Regions from separate parts of the Pseudomonas anguilliseptica genome, predicted to be linked through region 3. Evidence: riboswitches for the same ligand, from Rfam matches in the RefSeq annotation. Region 3 holds a riboswitch; each other region holds the start of a gene.
What was found. Region 3 has a riboswitch for cobalamin ahead of BLW24_RS13410 (energy-coupling factor ABC transporter permease). Riboswitches for the same ligand answer to the same signal wherever they lie in the genome.
Positions count from the first base shown of each region.

Region 1: linked by a shared signal. The riboswitch ahead of cobG (precorrin-3B synthase) and the one ahead of BLW24_RS13410 (energy-coupling factor ABC transporter permease) in region 3 are both predicted to bind cobalamin.
Region 2: linked by a shared signal. The riboswitch ahead of BLW24_RS04460 (TonB-dependent receptor domain-containing protein) and the one ahead of BLW24_RS13410 (energy-coupling factor ABC transporter permease) in region 3 are both predicted to bind cobalamin.
Region 4: linked by a shared signal. The riboswitch ahead of cobW (cobalamin biosynthesis protein CobW) and the one ahead of BLW24_RS13410 (energy-coupling factor ABC transporter permease) in region 3 are both predicted to bind cobalamin.

Region 1 covers NZ_FNSC01000001.1:1,501,568-1,505,736, reverse strand. The annotation lists gene BLW24_RS07365 (precorrin-2 C(20)-methyltransferase) at 1-25, opposite strand, end outside; gene BLW24_RS07360 (precorrin-8X methylmutase) at 22-648, opposite strand; gene cobG (precorrin-3B synthase) at 641-1,984, opposite strand; cobalamin riboswitch at 2,224-2,424, opposite strand; gene cbiE (precorrin-6y C5,15-methyltransferase (decarboxylating) subunit CbiE) at 2,494-3,696, shown strand; gene BLW24_RS07345 (cobalt-precorrin-6A reductase) at 3,693-4,169, shown strand, end outside.
Region 2 covers NZ_FNSC01000001.1:937,855-942,023, reverse strand. The annotation lists gene BLW24_RS04470 (MFS transporter) at 1-79, shown strand, start outside; gene BLW24_RS04465 (cobalamin-binding protein) at 79-876, shown strand; gene BLW24_RS04460 (TonB-dependent receptor domain-containing protein) at 962-2,866, opposite strand; cobalamin riboswitch at 2,967-3,178, opposite strand; gene dxs (1-deoxy-D-xylulose-5-phosphate synthase) at 3,245-4,169, opposite strand, start outside.
Region 3 covers NZ_FNSC01000001.1:2,763,221-2,767,389, reverse strand. The annotation lists gene amn (AMP nucleosidase) at 1-253, opposite strand, end outside; gene BLW24_RS13420 (DUF3703 domain-containing protein) at 337-663, opposite strand; gene BLW24_RS13415 (hypothetical protein) at 772-1,512, shown strand; gene BLW24_RS13410 (energy-coupling factor ABC transporter permease) at 1,517-2,197, opposite strand; cobalamin riboswitch at 2,253-2,456, opposite strand; gene BLW24_RS13405 (PaaI family thioesterase) at 2,489-2,944, opposite strand; gene BLW24_RS13400 (acyl-CoA dehydrogenase family protein) at 2,954-4,169, opposite strand, start outside.
Region 4 covers NZ_FNSC01000001.1:1,517,701-1,521,869, forward strand. The annotation lists gene cobN (cobaltochelatase subunit CobN) at 1-1,792, opposite strand, end outside; gene cobW (cobalamin biosynthesis protein CobW) at 1,867-2,919, opposite strand; cobalamin riboswitch at 3,022-3,217, opposite strand; gene BLW24_RS07425 (cobalamin biosynthesis protein) at 3,308-3,748, shown strand; gene cobM (precorrin-4 C(11)-methyltransferase) at 3,745-4,169, shown strand, end outside.

The DNA.
Region 1 (4,169 bases), 1.3 Mb from region 3:
GACGGCCTCTTTGCACAGTCATCACTCCACCTCCGTGGCCAGGGCGTTGACCGCCGCCACCGCCATGGCGCTGCCGCCGCGACGGCCGCGCACTATTACATAGGGCACGCCACGGCTGTCGGCGGCGAGGGCGTCCTTGGATTCCGCCGCGCCGATAAAGCCCACTGGCATGCCGATAATCAGCGCCGGTTTCGGCGCGCCGGCATCGAGCATTTCCAGCAGGTAGAACAGCGCGGTGGGGGCGTTGCCGATCACCACCACGCTGCCTTCCAGGTGCTCGCGCCAATGTTCCAATGCGACTGCCGAACGGGTATTACCCAGTGCGCGGGCCTGCTCGATCACGCCGTCGTTATGCAGGGTGCAGATCACCGGGTTGTTGGCGGCCAGGCGCGGGCGGGTGATGCCTTCGGCGACCATCCGTGCATCGCAGAGAATTGCCGCGCCCTTGGCCAGGGCGGCGCGGCCGGCAGCACCGGCCCCGGGGGAGAAGCGCAGATCCTGCACCACATCGACCATGCCGCAGGCGTGGATAACCCGCACGGCGAGCTTTTCCAGATCGGCCGGAATGCTGCTGAGATCGGCCTCGGCACGGATGGTGGCGAAGGACTGACGGTAGATTTCCTGGCCGTCGCGGATGTACTCAAGCATCGCTGTTTCCCGTTGCGCAGTGGGCGGCGAACCAGTCGCCGGCCTCGTCGATTGTTATGGCGCTGGCCAGCAGTTGGCCGAAACCGGCCGCCTCGGGCGTGCGTTGATAAAGCTGGTAATGCCCGGCGCTGCTGGCCAGCAGGGTAAAGGGCGCGGTATGCGCGGCGGCGCAGGAACGCGGGCAGGCGCTGAGATGCACCTGTGGCCGCGCCGTGCTGGTGCGCAGGCGTTCGGCCAGGCGTAGGGCATCGGCCTTGCTGTCGGCCAGGCCCTTGCCGCAGGCGGCTGAGCCGGTGCAGGCGATCAGATTGCTAAGCGGTTCCTGCGCATCGATCAGCAGGCCCAGTGCGCCCAGCTTGTGCAGCAGCTTGTCTGCCGATGGCTTGGGGATATTCGGCAGCAACAGGCCCTGCCAGGGCGTCAGGCGCAGGCTGGCATCGCCACGGTGCTCGGCCAGTTCGGCCAGGGCTTTGAGTTGCGCGGCGTCGATCCGGCCCAGACGCGCGGCGGCGGCGACCATGCACAGGCCGGCCTGCTGCTGTGGATAAATGCCAATGGGTGCGCGTTGGCTGACTGGTTTGCGTTGCCAGTCGGTCGGCGGCGCTTGCACGGCAAAGGGCAGGCACCTTTGCAGCTGTTGCAGCAGCTCGCTGGCGGGAATCACGTTTAGCAGCTGGCGCATCCGGCTATGTGCGTTGCCGGCCAGCTGGAGAAACAGCATCAGCAGTTGTTCCACCAGCTGCACGGCTTGCTTCGCGTCGATTACGCCCAGCGGCTGCTCATCCGGGCAACCGGCCAGGCCAAAGGCCAGTCGCGCCGGCGTGCCGGGCAGGGCACTAAGCCAGATATCGTGGGGATGTTCGTGCATGGCCAGGGCTTCGCCGCCGTCCAGCTGCAGGGCGAACTTGGCTGACAGCCGATGCAGTTCCGGGGTGTTTTGCAGCAGGTCGAGCAGCGCGGTGGCCAGCGGGCGGGTATCGAACAGGGCGTGCGGATCGATGCCGGCGGCGGGGCTCAGCAGCAGGTTGCGCACATCGTCGGCAGCCGGGTTGCTCGGGCCGAGGCCGGCGGCCAGTAGGTGTTCAATCAGCTCGGCCTGCTGGCCGGCCAATACACCACGAATCTGCAGATTGCTGCGGTTGGTCAGCTCCAGCACGCCACTGGCGCAGCGCTCGGTGGCCTCGGCGATGGCCCGTGCCTGGTCGCTGCTCAGCACGCCACCGGCCAGCTTGACCCGACAGATGCCACCGTCCAGCGCCTGAACGATACGCAGCAGGCCGGGGCACGCGCTGGGGCGTGAGAGGGGCGAGTCGACGATGCTTGGACGGTCGCGCAACAAGTTCACCAGCAACAACGAACCTGTCTACGATCTGCTGCGCGTCGGCCCTACTGCGTTAAAACCAGGCTCGGAATGCTCATGTACAGCTCGTACACTCCGCTTCCTCGCCTGTTTTTGCCTTGTAGGGCTCTAGCTCGCTAGATCGAAAACAGGTTCTACGACGCGGCGACCGAACCAGCGAAATCCACCCACGGGGGGATTTCATGGCATCGGTACACCCCGCCCGATGTTGGCACTCGCGACCAGCGTCGTCGGCAGGTCTCCTGGCTGACAGGTCATCATCTGCTGCGGCCTTCCCGGTTTCCCAGTGGCGCAGTTGCGGCAGACTCGCTGTTTACAGTTGCGGGGGCAGTTCGGTCACGATCAGCGGATCGCTCCGGATTCCCTCTTAGGCCCTATGCACAGTGGCGGTGGGCACCGACGAAGGCTGTATTATGCCCGCTTTGCGCGCAGGCACGACAGCCAGCTGGTCGGGCGACGCGCTAATGTCGGTTTGAGGAAAGCGCATGACGGCCTGGTTAACCCTGGTAGGCATTGGTGAAGACGGCTATGCCGGCCTGGGTGAGGCGGCGCGGCGGGCGCTGGGCGAGGCGCAGTGGATAGTCGGCAGCCCACGGCAGCTGGCGCTGTTGCCCAGCGATCTGCCGGGGCAGCACGAACTCTGGCCGAGCCCCTTTAGCCTGGAGTCGGTATTGGCGCGGCGCGGGATGCCGGTATGCGTACTGGCCAGCGGTGACCCGCTGTTCTATGGGGTTGGCGCAAGCCTGGCGCGGCAGCTGCCGGCTGAGGAGTTGCGGGTGTTTTCTGCGCCCTCGTCGGTGTCACTGGCCGCCGCCCGTATGGGTTGGCCGTTGCAGGAGGTGAGGGTGCTGTCGCTGGTGGCGCGGCCGTTGGCGGCGTTGCAGGCGCAGCTTTTCCCCGGAGCGCGGCTGCTGTTATTGAGCAATGACGGCGACAGCCCGGCGGCGGTGGCCGAGTTGCTGCGGGCGCGCGGTTTTGGCCCTAGCCGTTTGACCCTGCTGGAGCATCTGGGCGGCGCTCAGGAACGACGCATCGATGGCCTGGCCAGCGATTGGGCAGTGCCGCGTGCTGCCGATCTTAATCTGCTGGCGGTCGAGTGCGTGGCGGGTGTCGAGGCGCGCTTGCTGCCGCTCACTCCAGGTTTGCTGGACGACGCCTATCGGCACGACGGCCAGCTGACCAAGCGCGACGTGCGCGCCATCACCCTGGCGCGCCTGGCGCCGCAACCCGGTGAGCTGCTCTGGGATGTCGGCGCCGGCTGCGGCTCCATCGGTATCGAGTGGATGCGCGCGTACCCTAGTTGTCGGGCGCTGGCCATCGAGGCCGATGCCGGCCGTCAGGCGCATATTCAGCACAACCGCGATGCCCTCGGCGTGCCCGGCCTGCAACTGGTCGCCGGCCGTGCGCCCGAAGCACTGAGCGGACTGGCTGCGCCGGATGCGATCTTTATCGGCGGCGGGGTGACCATCCCTGGCGTGCTGGAGCAGTGCTGGGCCAGCCTGAAACCAGGCGGGCGGCTGGTGGCCAATGCCGTAACCCTGCAAAGCGAAGCGGCGCTGCTGGCCTGGCGCGAGCAGGTGGGCGGCGAGCTGACCCGCATTAGCGTGGCTCAGGCGCAGCCGCTGGGCGGTTTCGACACCTGGCGCAGCGCCTTGCCGATCACCCTGCTGGAGGTGCGCAAGCCGTGAGCCCGCGCATCCTGCTGCTCGGCGGCACCACCGAGGCGTTGCGCCTAGCGCGCCGTTTAAGTCCAGATGCTATCTACAGCCTGGCCGGGTTGGGCCGGGTGCCGGATGACTTGCCTTGTCAGGTGCGCGTCGGCGGCTTTGGCGGAGCTGAAGGCTTGGCGACGTTTATCCGCGAACAGGGCGTCGAGCTGCTGCTGGATTTGACCCACCCCTATGCCGCGCAGATCAGCACCAATGCCGCCCGCGCCGCCGAGCTGAGCGGGATCGCCTGCTGGGCGCTGCGTCGTCCCGGCTGGCAGGCCGGCGAGGGCGATGACTGGCGTGAAGTGGACGACTGGGCCGGGCTGATCGAAGCGCTGGTGCCGTTCCGTCGTCCGCTATTTACCCTCGGCCGCGAACCGCTGGAACACCTGCACGAGATTCCCCCGCATCAGCACTGGACCGTGCGCTGCCTGACGGCGCAGCAAGGCGTG
Region 2 (4,169 bases), 1.8 Mb from region 3:
AGCGATTCCGCTGATCCTTCTGGCGATTTCCAGCATCGTTCTGTTGTATCTCTACCGCATTCCCCGCCAACTCGCCTGATGCGCGCCACCACTCTCGGTTTGTTGCTGTTGCTGGCTTTGCCCGCCACGGCGGTCGAACGGGTGGTGACCTTGGCACCCTCCCTGACTGAAATCATGCTGGAGCTGGATGCGGGCGAGCTGCTGGTCGGCCTGCTCGATGGCGGCGAGCGGCCAGCAGCGGCGGCGCAGTTGCCTTCTGTGGGCCGTTACGGCCAGCTTGAATTAGAAAGCCTGCTCAAGCTGCAACCCGATCTGGTGCTGCTCTGGCCCGATAGCATCAGCAGCGCACAACGCCAGCAGCTGCAGCGTATGGGGATTCCCCTGCTGATCGTCGAGCCGCGCAAACTGGTTGATCTGGCGGAGAACTTCATCGAAATCGGTATGCGAGTTGGCCGCGCTGAGCGAGGCCGGCAGTTGCATCAGCAATTCAATAGCGGCCTGGCCGCGCTGCGTCAGCGTTATCAGCGCAAGCAGCCATTGCGCCTGTTCTATCAGGTCTGGAATACGCCGCTGTACACCATTGGCGGCCAGCAGATTATCAGCGATGCCCTGCGTATCTGCGGGGCCGAGAATATCTTTGCCGAACTCACCTTGCCCGCACCACAGGTTAGCGTGGAGGCAGTGCTGCAGCGTAATCCCGAGGTGATTCTGGCGGGCGTGCAGGGGCAGCTGGATGCCTGGCGCATCTGGCCGGGGGTAGCCGCAGTTAAGCGTAAACAGCTGTGGTTGGTGCCGGATGCTGGCCTGGAGCGGCCGAGCTTTCAGATGCTGGGGGCGGTGGGGACGTTGTGTGAGCGGTTGGCTGAGGCGCGCTGACCGGGGTTTTCCTGCTCGTAGAGGTTAGCTTGTGATGCGTTGGTTTTAAGTCGTATGCAGCCGAGCGGCTGCATACGCCCACCTCTTAAAGGTCGGGTGTCCAGGTCAGCGATAGCATCCCGCTGCGACCTTCCTCTCGAAAGCCATAACGCGTCACGCTGTTGAAGAACGCATCGTCCGGGCGGCTGTAGGTGGCCTGGCTGTAAGCCTTGCCTAGCAGGTTGTCGACTTTCACCTGCCATTGCAGTTCTTTACTCATTTTCCAGCTGCCGCGTAGGCCGAGCAGGCCATAACCAGCAATTTCGCGTGTGTTCGCAGCGTCGTCGTAGCGGCTGGATACCGCTTGCCAGGTCAGGCCTGCGCCAAAATCGCCGAACTGACGGTCAAGATCCAGGTTGAGGCTGCGCTTGGCGCGTCTCGGTAAGGTATGCCCACTTTCACGGTCACGCGGATCGACCCAGCCGGCGGACAATACGGCCTGCCAGCCCAGCAGGTTTCGCTCAAGGCTAAGCTCCAGGCCTTGAAGGCGTGCTTGACTGACGTTCTGTGGCTGGCTGAAGAACGTCACTGGGTCACTTACCACGGTAATCAGGTCTTTTACTTCGGTGCGGTTGGCGGCAAGGCTCCAGAGGGTATTCAGATGCTCGCCGCGTAATTGCACTTCATAGGTTTTCGAGTGCTCAGGTGCGAGGTCCGGGTTGCCGCCGTAAAACGCTGACGTTGGGAAGTACAGATCGTTGAAAGTCGGTGCGTGGAAGCCTTCACCATAACTGAGCAAAAGATCCAGTTGTTGGCTGAGGTTGAGGGTCAGCGCCGCGTTTAGCGTACTTTCGCTGCCGAATTGTTCGTTGTCGTCATGACGAAGGCCCAATTCGGTGGCGAATCCATCACCCTGGAAACGATGCTGGGCGAAAGCTGCCTGGTTCCAGCGTTCATTTTCGCTGAAAGCGGTGCTGCTGGTTAGGCGGTCTTCATACCAGTCCGCGCCTAGCAGCAGCTGATGCGCCTCGCCCAGGGTCAGGGTGTTCAGCCAACTGGCGGAGTCGCGGTAGGTGTTGAAGGCAAAATTGTTCGATGCATTGAAGTCATCACGGTTGTCGCTCTTGTCCTCGATATGGCCAATTTCCACGCGACTGCTCCATGTGTCCAGAAGCTGAGCTTCCAAGTGCCCCGCGACGCTGGATAGGCTGAAGCGTTCGCTGGGGTTACCCGGATCGAAGCTGAACAGGTCGTCGTATTCGGTTTCGCCGCGCTGATCGAGCAAATTGAAACCGCCCGTCAGGCGCTCATGAAAGCGATGCTCCAGGCTCAGGTTTAGGGCTTTGCGGCGTACGCCATCGTGGTCACCATCGCGCCCTCGGGAGTCATTGGAGCGGTCAAAGCCTGCGCTTTCGTCGAGGCTGGCACCCAGGTCGAAGCGAGTCTGTTCGTTGCCACCGGAAAGGCCAAGGCTGCGCTCGAAGGTCTGCTGAGTGCCTGCAGACAGGCGTAGGCGCGGCTGCAGGCCAGTTTCGCCACGGCGCGTGAAAATCTGGATGACCCCGCCGATGGCGTCGGCGCCATAAAGCGCCGAGCGCGGCCCACGCACCACCTCAACCCGCTCTATCTGCTCGGGGCTTATAAACTCCAGGCGGGCTAGACCGCTGGCTGCCGCGTTGAGGCGTACACCATCGACGAGTACCAGCGTCTGGTTGGCATTGGCACCGCGGATAAATACGCTGGTCAGGCTGCCGCGACCACCGTTCTGCACGATAGAAATGCCGGGTGCACGATTTAGCAGTTCGGGCACGCTACTTACTTGCAGGCGTTCGATGTCCTGGCGAGTGAAGACCGAGGTGGCAGCAGTAGCCTGTTGGCGGGTTTCGACTTGGCGACCGGAGGTGATCACCAGTGCTGGTAATTTCAGCGCGTCCTGATGGTTATCGGTTGATTCGGCATGAGCAGCCAGCGGCAGCAGCGCCACAGCCAGGGCAAGACGGGACAATTTCACGTAGAGAATCCTCAAAAGGTCGAACGACTTTTGAGAAGGGCAGGGGCAAGAACGGGCGCGCGGGCGCAGCCTGAGCTTGACGGTGATGCCCTCCGCAACACCAGTCACATCCTGCAAGGCCGGTCTCCGGGCTCTCGACGTGCGCCGCCTCGCCTTCCCGGATGACCCAGTGGCGTTGAGGTGACGTGCAGAACGGCTCTGCGGTCGATTACCGTTGCGGGGGCTGCGCCGGGATGGTTCGTCAGAACGCACCGGCTTCCCGTTTAACGCCGCTTCACTGTGGAAGGGCGCACCTTGACGGAAGTAAAACGCCGCGCACCTTAATGCGCGGGTGGATGAATTACAAGCAAGCCTGGCTCAGCTCTGGATGAGCGGTGCTCATGCAGAAAAGCTGGCGAGGCGCGCTCGGATGGCGGCTTCGATACCGGTGGCATCCAACCCGCATTCGGCAAGCATCTGCGCCGGTTTGGCGTGCTCGACGTAGTAGTCGGGCAGGCCCAGGTGCAGCACTGGCTTGAGGATGTTCGCGTGGGCGAGGAACTCGCTGACTGCGCTGCCAGCACCGCCCATCACGCTGTTTTCTTCGATGGTCACCAGCAGTTCGTGGCTGGCTGCCAGCTGGCGTACCAGGGCCTCATCCAGCGGTTTGACAAAGCGCATGTCGACCACGGTGGCGTCGAGTGCATCGCCCACCTTGAGCGCCTCACTCAGTTGTACGCCGAATACCAGCAAGGCTGCTTTGCTGCCTTGGCGACGAACGACGCCCTTGCCGATTTCCAGTGGCTCCAGACCTGGCTCGATGGTGGCATTCGGGCCGCTGCCGCGTGGGTAGCGCACGGCGGCCGGGCCGTTGAGCAGGTGGCCGGTGGTCAGCATGCGGCGCAGTTCGTTTTCATCGCTCGGGGTCATCACCAGCATGCCGGGGATGCAGCGCAGGTAGGAAATATCGAAGCTGCCGGCGTGGGTCGGACCGTCTTCGCCGACCAGGCCGGCGCGGTCGATGGCGAACAGCACGTCGAGGTGCTGCACGGCCACGTCGTGAATCAGCTGGTCATAGGCGCGCTGGAGGAAGGTGGAATAGATCGCCACCACCGGCTTGGCGCCATCGCAGGCCATGCCGGCGGCCAGGGTCACCGCGTGCTGTTCGGCGATGGCCACATCGAAATAGCGCTCGGGATAGCGTTCGCTGAACGCCACCAGATCGGAGCCTTCCTTCATCGCCGGGGTGATGCCGACCAGACGCGGGTCTGTCGCGGCCATATCGCACAGCCACTGGCCGAATACGCTGGAGTATTTCGGCCCG
Region 3 (4,169 bases):
AAGTGCCGGGCACCTGCACCTTGGCATAGGCGCGCACGGTGGTTGGCACCTCGCCCTGGCACAGGTAGATCAGGCGCAGCTCCGGGTAGCGAAAACGCGACTGCTCCTCGGCATCCGGCTTGATACGTTCCTTGAGATAGCGCTTGAGCGCCTGACTCAAGCCCGTGGTCGCCTGCAGGTGCAGGGCGGCCAGACGATCCACCGCTTCTTCAGCGGTGTTGGCGACAATAAAATCATCGGAACAAGGGTTCACAAGGCACCTTCCTGGCTGATCGGAATGGCTCTATCTTGCCCTGATCCGCCGCGCTTGTGATAGCGCGACGTTATCCGCGCAGGCTACTTGAGCAACGTCTTGAGATCCTCGGGCACAGCCTGTGGGGTCAGCGGGCCGACGCGCCGGGCACCCGGATTACCTAGGGGATAAAACCCCAGCAGCGACCCCAGGCTACCGGGGATGCGCAGCAGTTGTGCCAGCCCCTCGGACCAGTCTCGCTGGCGCCAGGCCCAAGCGAACATCCATAGATGGCTGCGCAGGTGTTCGCTGAAATAGCGCTGACCGAGAATATGCGCCCGCTCCAGATGGCGCAGCTCGGCAGCAGGATCAGTGCCGCGCAGGGCGCGGGCCAGTTGGTATTCCTGCCAGAAGGCTTGTTCACGGGTCATGGCAACGCTCCTATTTTCAAGCTGCGTCGCAGTCTGCAAGTGCGGGGCGGCCCCCAGGCCAAGCATCCGTTGCTAATCTTCTGTCGGCCAATTGCCTAAGGAACGCTCATGCCGCGCGCCCTGCTCACCCTTGTGCTCTGTCTGTTACCCAGTTTTCTGCTGGCAGATCGCCTGGATGGCCATTACCTGACCACGCTGGATGGCCAGCCAGCCGAAATGCACCTGCGCAGCCAGGGCAAACAGGTCACGGGGGAGTATGTGGAAGGTGGCAGGTTGCGCCTGCAGATCAGCGGCAGCTTTGACGGCCAGTTGCTCAGCGCGCAGATCAGCGAAGCGCAGTCCGGGCAGCTGATTGCCAATATGAATGCCACTTACGCCAATGGCATGCTTAACGCTCATATTGCCGCACGCAACCCGACGACTGGGGCAACCCTGGAACGCAAGGCGCTGTTCCACCGGCAGAACTTGAGTGCAGTAGCCGCTCAAGCAAGCAACCCAAGCAGCAGCGCCACACGCGATCCGGCACTGATCGGCACTTGGGTACACGAGAAGATCATCAACAGCGGCGGCGCCAATTTCGCCTCTATGACCACTCAGATGATTCTGCAACTGCAGGGCGACGGCAGCGTTTCACAATGGACACGCAGCGTGGCAGGTGGCGCCGACTGGAACTACGACAGCCCTGGCGAGCTGCAATACAGCGGCCGTTGGCAGAGTAACAACGGCCTGTTGGAAGTGCAGAGGCAAGGCCGCAGTGACTATCAGCCCGCTGCCTACTATCGCTTCAGTGACCAGTACCTGGTCACTGAGAGCAATACCGGCAAGCTGATCTGGCAGCGTCGCCAGTAATCAATCAGGCCGGTTGATGCAGGCGCGAGTTGAACAACGGCCCACGGCTATACGCGGACAGCGCCTTGGCAGCGGCCAACACACCCAGATCGACCAGCGGCTCGATCAGGATCACGCTCATATAGGCCAGGCCAAAACTGCCCACGGCCGCCAGGTTCTCGCCGGAGAAGCCGTTGCCGTAGAACGCCCAGAAGCCGACCCAGGCGACGATGCCGCCCTGATAGGCCGTCGACAGCGCCAGCGCCTGCTTGTAGGAGAGGTCCACATAGGCAGTACCCGGCGCGATAATGCGCTTGGCCAGCACACTGATAGCCCACAGCGGCACCAGCAGCGTAGTGACGTTCATGCCGTATTGCGGCAGGTCGAACTGAGCGAACAGCAGCCCCTGCAGGAGCAGGCCGAGCGCCAGACCAACAGCCGTAGCACCGGCGCCGAACAGCAGCAGCAGGGTCGAACCGAGGATCAGATGCACCTCGGAAACCCCGACCGCGTGGTGCGGAAATACTTCAAAGAAGCAGAACACCAGAGCAGTGGTCAGCACGCTGCGTAATGCCAGGGCGGCAGCGCCGCCATTGTCACGCACGCTGTCGAGCGCAAGCTTGGCGCAAAGGCCAAAGGCACCTGCGGCGGTTGCATAGCCGAGGAAGATTTTGGCGCCAGTAACGACTTCTGGTTCGATGTGCATAGAGATTCCTGTACCGCGCCCACCGCGCGATGATCCGGATTGAGGGGATGGGCATAAGCGCCCGGCTTCGATGGCAGGTCTCCTGGCTCACGGCTTGACACTGCGCCCGCCTTCCCGACCTTGCAGTCAGTGGCATCTGGGCTTCGCTCGCCGTTTACAGTTGCGGGGGCAGCCAGGGCATTGGCGACGTGCGCTTCACCCTGTTCCCTTTTCATCCAGCCGCATCACACGGGCTGGAACCATCGGCGGCCACCTTACCCGGCGGCCGCGAGAAATGACAGAGCCCGACGTTTACCGCGCAGGCAAACCAACGGACTGGGTAGCGCCTGACGCCGTATGACGCAAGCAGGTGAAGACGCCATTGGCAGTGGCGCACAGCAGCCCCTGAGCATCGTGCAGCGTGGCCTGCACCGCGACCTCTCGCCCTTCGCGCTGCTGCACGCAGGCTTCAGTACGTAGCGGCAAAGCCGCAAGGCCAATCGGGCGCAGGTAATTCGCCTGCAGGCTGGCGGTCACGTAGACCTCCGAGGCACTGGCCTGCGAATACACCGCCAACCCCAACGCCGCATCGAACAGCGTGGCGGTATAGCCGCCATGCACACCGCCAAGCGGATTGAAGTGCACGGCCGGCGGCTGACTGCTGAAGCTCGCCACCCCGGCTGCGGCCTGCAGCTGGGAGATACCGTAATCCGCCGCAATATCGCCGGTCAGCCAGACCTTCAACCGCTCAAACAGACTGCCGTGCATGTTCAGGCCTCAGATCAGGTGCGGCGTACTGCGCGCCACCAGCGCTTCGACATTCACCCCACGCGGCAGGGTGCCGTAGACCCGCCCGCCCTGACCACCCAGACGACTGGCGATAAAGGCATCGGAGACCTCGGCATTGCCGGCTTCCAGCAGCAGTTTGGCCTGCAGCGCCAGAGCCACATCTTCGGTGAGCTGACGGGCGCGGTACTGGATATCGGCGGTGTCACGGAAATCTGCCTGCAGTTGCGCAATATGGGCTTTCAGCAGCGCATCGCCGTGACCGTCGCCGAGCTCATGGAACAGCGCATCAAGCACGCCCGGCTCCTTGGACAGCGCGCGCAGCACGTCCAGGCACTGCACGTTGCCCGAACCTTCCCAGGTCGAGTTGACCGGTGCTTCGCGGTACAGCCTTGGGAGGATGGTGTCCTCGACATACCCGGCACCGCCCATGCACTCGGCAGCCTCGTTGATCATGGCCGGCGCGCGTTTGCAGATCCAATACTTGCCCACGGCGGTGACCAGGCGAGCGAACTTGTCTTCCTGCTCATCGTGCGGGTTATCCAGCGCCTTGCCCATGCGCATGGTCAGCGCCAGCGCCGCTTCGCTTTCCAGGGCCAGGTCAGCCAGTACGTTCTGCATCAGCGGCTGCTCGCTGAGTACCCGCCCCCCAACCTGACGGTGCGCGCAGTGATGCGCGGCCTGAGTCAGGGCCTGACGCATCAGCGCGCTGGAGCCAATCATGCAGTCGAAGCGGGTCAGCGCGACCATTTCGATAATGGTCGGCACACCACGACCTTCCTCGCCAACCATCCAGGCCAGCGCGCCTCGAAACTCCACTTCACTGGAGGCGTTCGACCAGTTACCCAGCTTGTTCTTCAGACGCTGGATATAGAACTCGTTGCGCGTGCCGTCCGGGCGGTGGCGCGGCAGCAGAAAGCAGGTCAGGCCCTTGTCGGTATACGCCAGGGTCAGGAAGGCATCGCACATCGGCGCCGAGCAGAACCACTTGTGCCCGACCAGCTCATAGGCCTGGCCCGAGCCACCGAGGCCAACCGGGTAGGCGCGCGTGGTGTTGGCACGCACGTCGGTGCCGCCCTGCTTCTCGGTCATGGCCATGCCGATGGTCGCACCGGTTTTCTGCTCGATCGGCAGATTGCGCGGGTCGTATTGAGTCGAGAGGATTTTCGGTAGCCACTTCTCGGCCACATCGGCCTGCAGCTTGAGC
Region 4 (4,169 bases), 1.2 Mb from region 3:
GGCGCTTGGCCTGCGCGCCCTCGCCCGGATCATTGACGATAAAGGGGTAAATATTCGGCAACGGGCCGAGAATCGCGCTCGGCCAGCACTGCGCGGACAGGCCGACGCTCTTGCCCGGCAGCCATTCCAGATTGCCGTGTTTGCCCACGTGAATGACGGCGTTCACCGCAAATGCCCTACGAATCCAGCAATAAAACGCCAGATAGCCGTGCGGTGGCACCAGATCGGGGTCGTGATACACCGCCGCCGCGTCCAGCTGATAACCGCGTGCCGGCTGGATGCCGACAAAGGTAAAACCAAAGCGCAGGCCGGCGATCATCAGCCGACCGCCGCGGAACATCGGGTCGCTTTGCGGTTCGCCCCAGCGTTCGCGCACCGCCTGCTGGTTGGCTGCCGGCAGGCTGTGAAAGAACGCCAGGTACTCGTCCAGCGCCAGGCTCTGGGCGCAGGGACGTGCGTCGAGGCTGTCCAGATCATTGGTCACGCCGCCAAGCAGCTGGTGGATCAGCGCGGTGCCGCTATCGGGCAAGCCTTCAACCGGATAGCCCTGCTGTTGCAGCGCCTTGAGAATATTTAGCGCCGCCGCCGGGGTGTCCAGACCGACGCCATTGCCGATACGGCCGTCGCGGGTCGGGTAGTTGGCGAGGATCAGGGCGATACGCTTATCGGCGTTGGCTTTGTGCGCCAGGGCCATCCAGTTGCGCGCCAGCTCGGCGACAAGATCCATGCCCGGCAGGTGCGGCTGGTAACAGACCACATCGCTCTGGCTGCGCTCGCTGCGCCAGGCCAGGCCCTTGAAGCTGATCGGCTGGGTAATCAGCCGGCCATCCAGCTCGGGCAGCACGATATGCATGGCCAGGTCACGCGAACCCAGGCCCTGGGCATTGGCTTGCCACTGCTCGTGGTTATCCAGCGCGCAGATGGCCTGCAGTACCGGGATATCGCGGCGGAATGGTCGCGCGCTTGGCGCTTCCGGGTTAGACAGGGCAAAGGCGGTGGTATTGATAATCAGGCGGGCATCGGCTTGCTCCAGCCAGTCCTCGACCTGGGTCAGACAGGCCGCCTCCTTGAGGCTGGCCACGGCAATCGGCAGTGGATTAAGCCCCTGGGCCTGCAGCCGCTGGCAAAACTGATCGATAAACCCGGTATTCGCCGCCTGCACCTGGGTGCGGTAGAACAGCAGCGCCGCCACCGGCGCATCGGCCTGCCAGCTGGCTTGCCAATCGGCCAGGCTTGGATTGGCCAACTGCGGGTGATACAGGCCCACGCGCGGCAGCGGCTGTGGTTCTACCCAAGAATACTCGCGCTGTAGCCACTCGCTGGCGATGCAGTTAAATAGCTGCAACGCATTGCCCGCGCCGCCCTGCCGCAGAAACTGCCAGAGCCTGTGGGCGCTCTCGCTATCGACATTGCTGAGGCCCATCAGCTCGGGATCAGGGCTGTCGTCGCCCGGCACCATAATCACCCGCGCGCCGCGCTCGGCCAGTTCGACCACGCGCTCGATGCCGTAGCGCCAGTAGCTGACGCCGCCGTGCACCGAGATCAAAATCACCTTGGCGTGCTGCAGCACCTGCTCGACGTAGAAGTCCACCGAGGCGTGATTGCTCAGCTGCGCCGGGCTGGCCAGGCGCAGGCTGGGGTAATCCGCCGGCAACTGGCGCGCCGCTTCGGCCAGCAGCGACAGGTGCGAATCTCCGGTGCAGAGAATCACCAGCTCGGCCGGGGTCTGGCCGAGATCGGCAATGCTATCGACCGGCAGCTGGCTGCCGGGCTGGGTGCGCAATAGATGCATGGCAATTCACCGTGGGAGGGGCTTTAGCCGCGACAGGCCTTATAAGGCTCGCGGCTAAAGCCCCTCCCACATATTTAGGCCAGCGCGGCTTGCAGTTCGGCTTCGATAGCGGCCTGATCCAGGGTCTGGCCAATCACCACCAGGCGGGTGATGCGCGGCTCATCGGCCTGCCAGGTGCGGTCGAAGTGTTTGTCGAAACGTTGACCAACGCCCTGCAGCAGCAGGCGCATCGGTTTGCCGGGAATCGCCGCAAAGCCCTTAATGCGCAGGATGCCGTGTTTGCTGACGGCCTCCTTCAGCGCTTGCAGCAGACGGGCCTCCTCGGCCTCAGGCAGTTCCACGTGGAACGAGGCGAATTCGTCGTGATCGTGGTCTTCATGGCCTTCCAGGTCATGGTGGGTCTTGCGGCCCTCGATATGCAGCTCGGTCTCGCAGTTCAGGCCCAGCAGCACGTCCAGCGGCAGCTCGCCGCCATGGGCTTCGATGATTTTCACCGCCGGCGGCAGCTCTTCCGCCACTTCAGTGCGCACCGCAGCCAGGGCGGCGGCATCGAGCAGGTCGGCCTTGTTGAGAATCACCAGGTCGGCGCTGGCCAGCTGGTCGGCGAACAGCTCGTGCAGCGGCGATTCGTGATCCAGATTAGGGTCGAGCTTGCGCTGCGCATCGACCTGATCGGGGAAGGCGGCGAAGGTGCCGGCGGCCACGGCAGGGCTGTCGACCACGGTGATCACCGCATCGACGGTGCAGGCGTTGCGGATTTCCGGCCAGTTAAAGGCTTGCACCAGCGGCTTGGGCAACGCCAATCCCGACGTTTCGATAAGGATATGGTCGAGTTCGCCACGCCGCGCCACCAGCTCGCGCATCACTGGGAAGAACTCTTCCTGCACGGTGCAGCACAGGCAACCGTTGGCCAGTTCGAAGATGCGCCCGTTGGCTTCTTCTTCGCTGCAGCCGATGGAGCACTGCTTGAGGATTTCGCCGTCGATGCCCAGCTCGCCGAACTCGTTGACGATCACCGCGATACGCCGCCCGTCGGCGTGGCCGAGCATATGCCGCAACAGGGTGGTTTTTCCGGCGCCGAGGAAGCCGGTAACGATGGTGACGGGAAGTTTGGCGAGGGTTTGCATGGCGAGTCCTGCGTGACGTCGATAGAAAGACGAGCAGGAGGCGGCACAGACATGACAGCCACGGGGCTGTCAGCCAACACCACCGGATCACCCCGCCCGGTTGTCGAAAACGCGACGAGGCAGGTCTCCTGGCTCACGGTCTGCGCGTTGCGCCACCCTTCTACCTTCCCGCCGTACGGCAGTGGTGTATCGAAGGGCTTTGGACCGTTCACAGTTGCGGGGGCAGCCAGGGCATTCACCCTGTTCCCTCTTAGCTTCATGGGCATGCCCACGAAGAACCTCGAACGCGACAAGGCTACGCAGGCCATGGCGGCCGGTCAATCGCGGTTGACCACTGCCGGCCGCCATGGTGAGCTACGCCGCCGCACACACCGAGCGCTATTAGATGATGCCCAGCCCTGCCGATACTCGTCCCGCGGCCATCATTCAAGTGGTCGCCGGGCTTGGCTGCCGCAGCGGCTGCAGCGTTGAAGATTTATCCACATTGCTGATTCACAGCCTGCAGGCGTATGGCCTGACTGTGGATAACCTGGCCGGATTGGCCAGCATCGCGCATAAACGCGACGAGCCGAGCCTGCTGGCACTGGCTCAGCGCCTGGGTCTGCAGCTGAACTGCTTCAGCGCAGAAGAACTGCAGCCCTATCAACACCTCGTGCAAGGCTCGCCGCTCACCCTGGCCGCCACCGGCAGCCCCGCCGTCGCCGAACCCTGCGCCCTGACCCTGGCTGAACGGCTGGGCGGCCAACCGGCGCGTCTGCTCGGCGAAAAAACCCGCAACGCCAGCGCCACCTGTGCGCTGGCGTCGATTGCGCCCAAGGATTTGTCATGACCGTCTACTTTATCGGCGCCGGCCCCGGCGACCCCGAGCTGATCACCGTCAAGGGCCAGCGCCTGCTGCGCAGCTGCCCGGTGATTCTCTATGCCGGCTCGCTGGTGCCCGAGGCCGTACTACAAGGCCATAGCGCTGAGCAGGTGATCAACACCGCCGAGCTGCACCTGGATGAAATCATCGAACTGATCCGCCAGGCCCACGGCAAAGGCCAGGATGTGGCCCGCGTGCACTCCGGCGACCCCTCGCTGTATGGCGCGATTGGCGAGCAGATCCGCCACCTGCGCCGGCTGGGCATTGCCTTCGAGATCATCCCCGGGGTGACGGCCACCGCGGCCTGCGCTGCCTTGCTGGAAAGCGAACTAACCCTGCCCGAGGTATCACAAACGCTGATTCTCACCCGCTATGCGAGCAAGTCGGA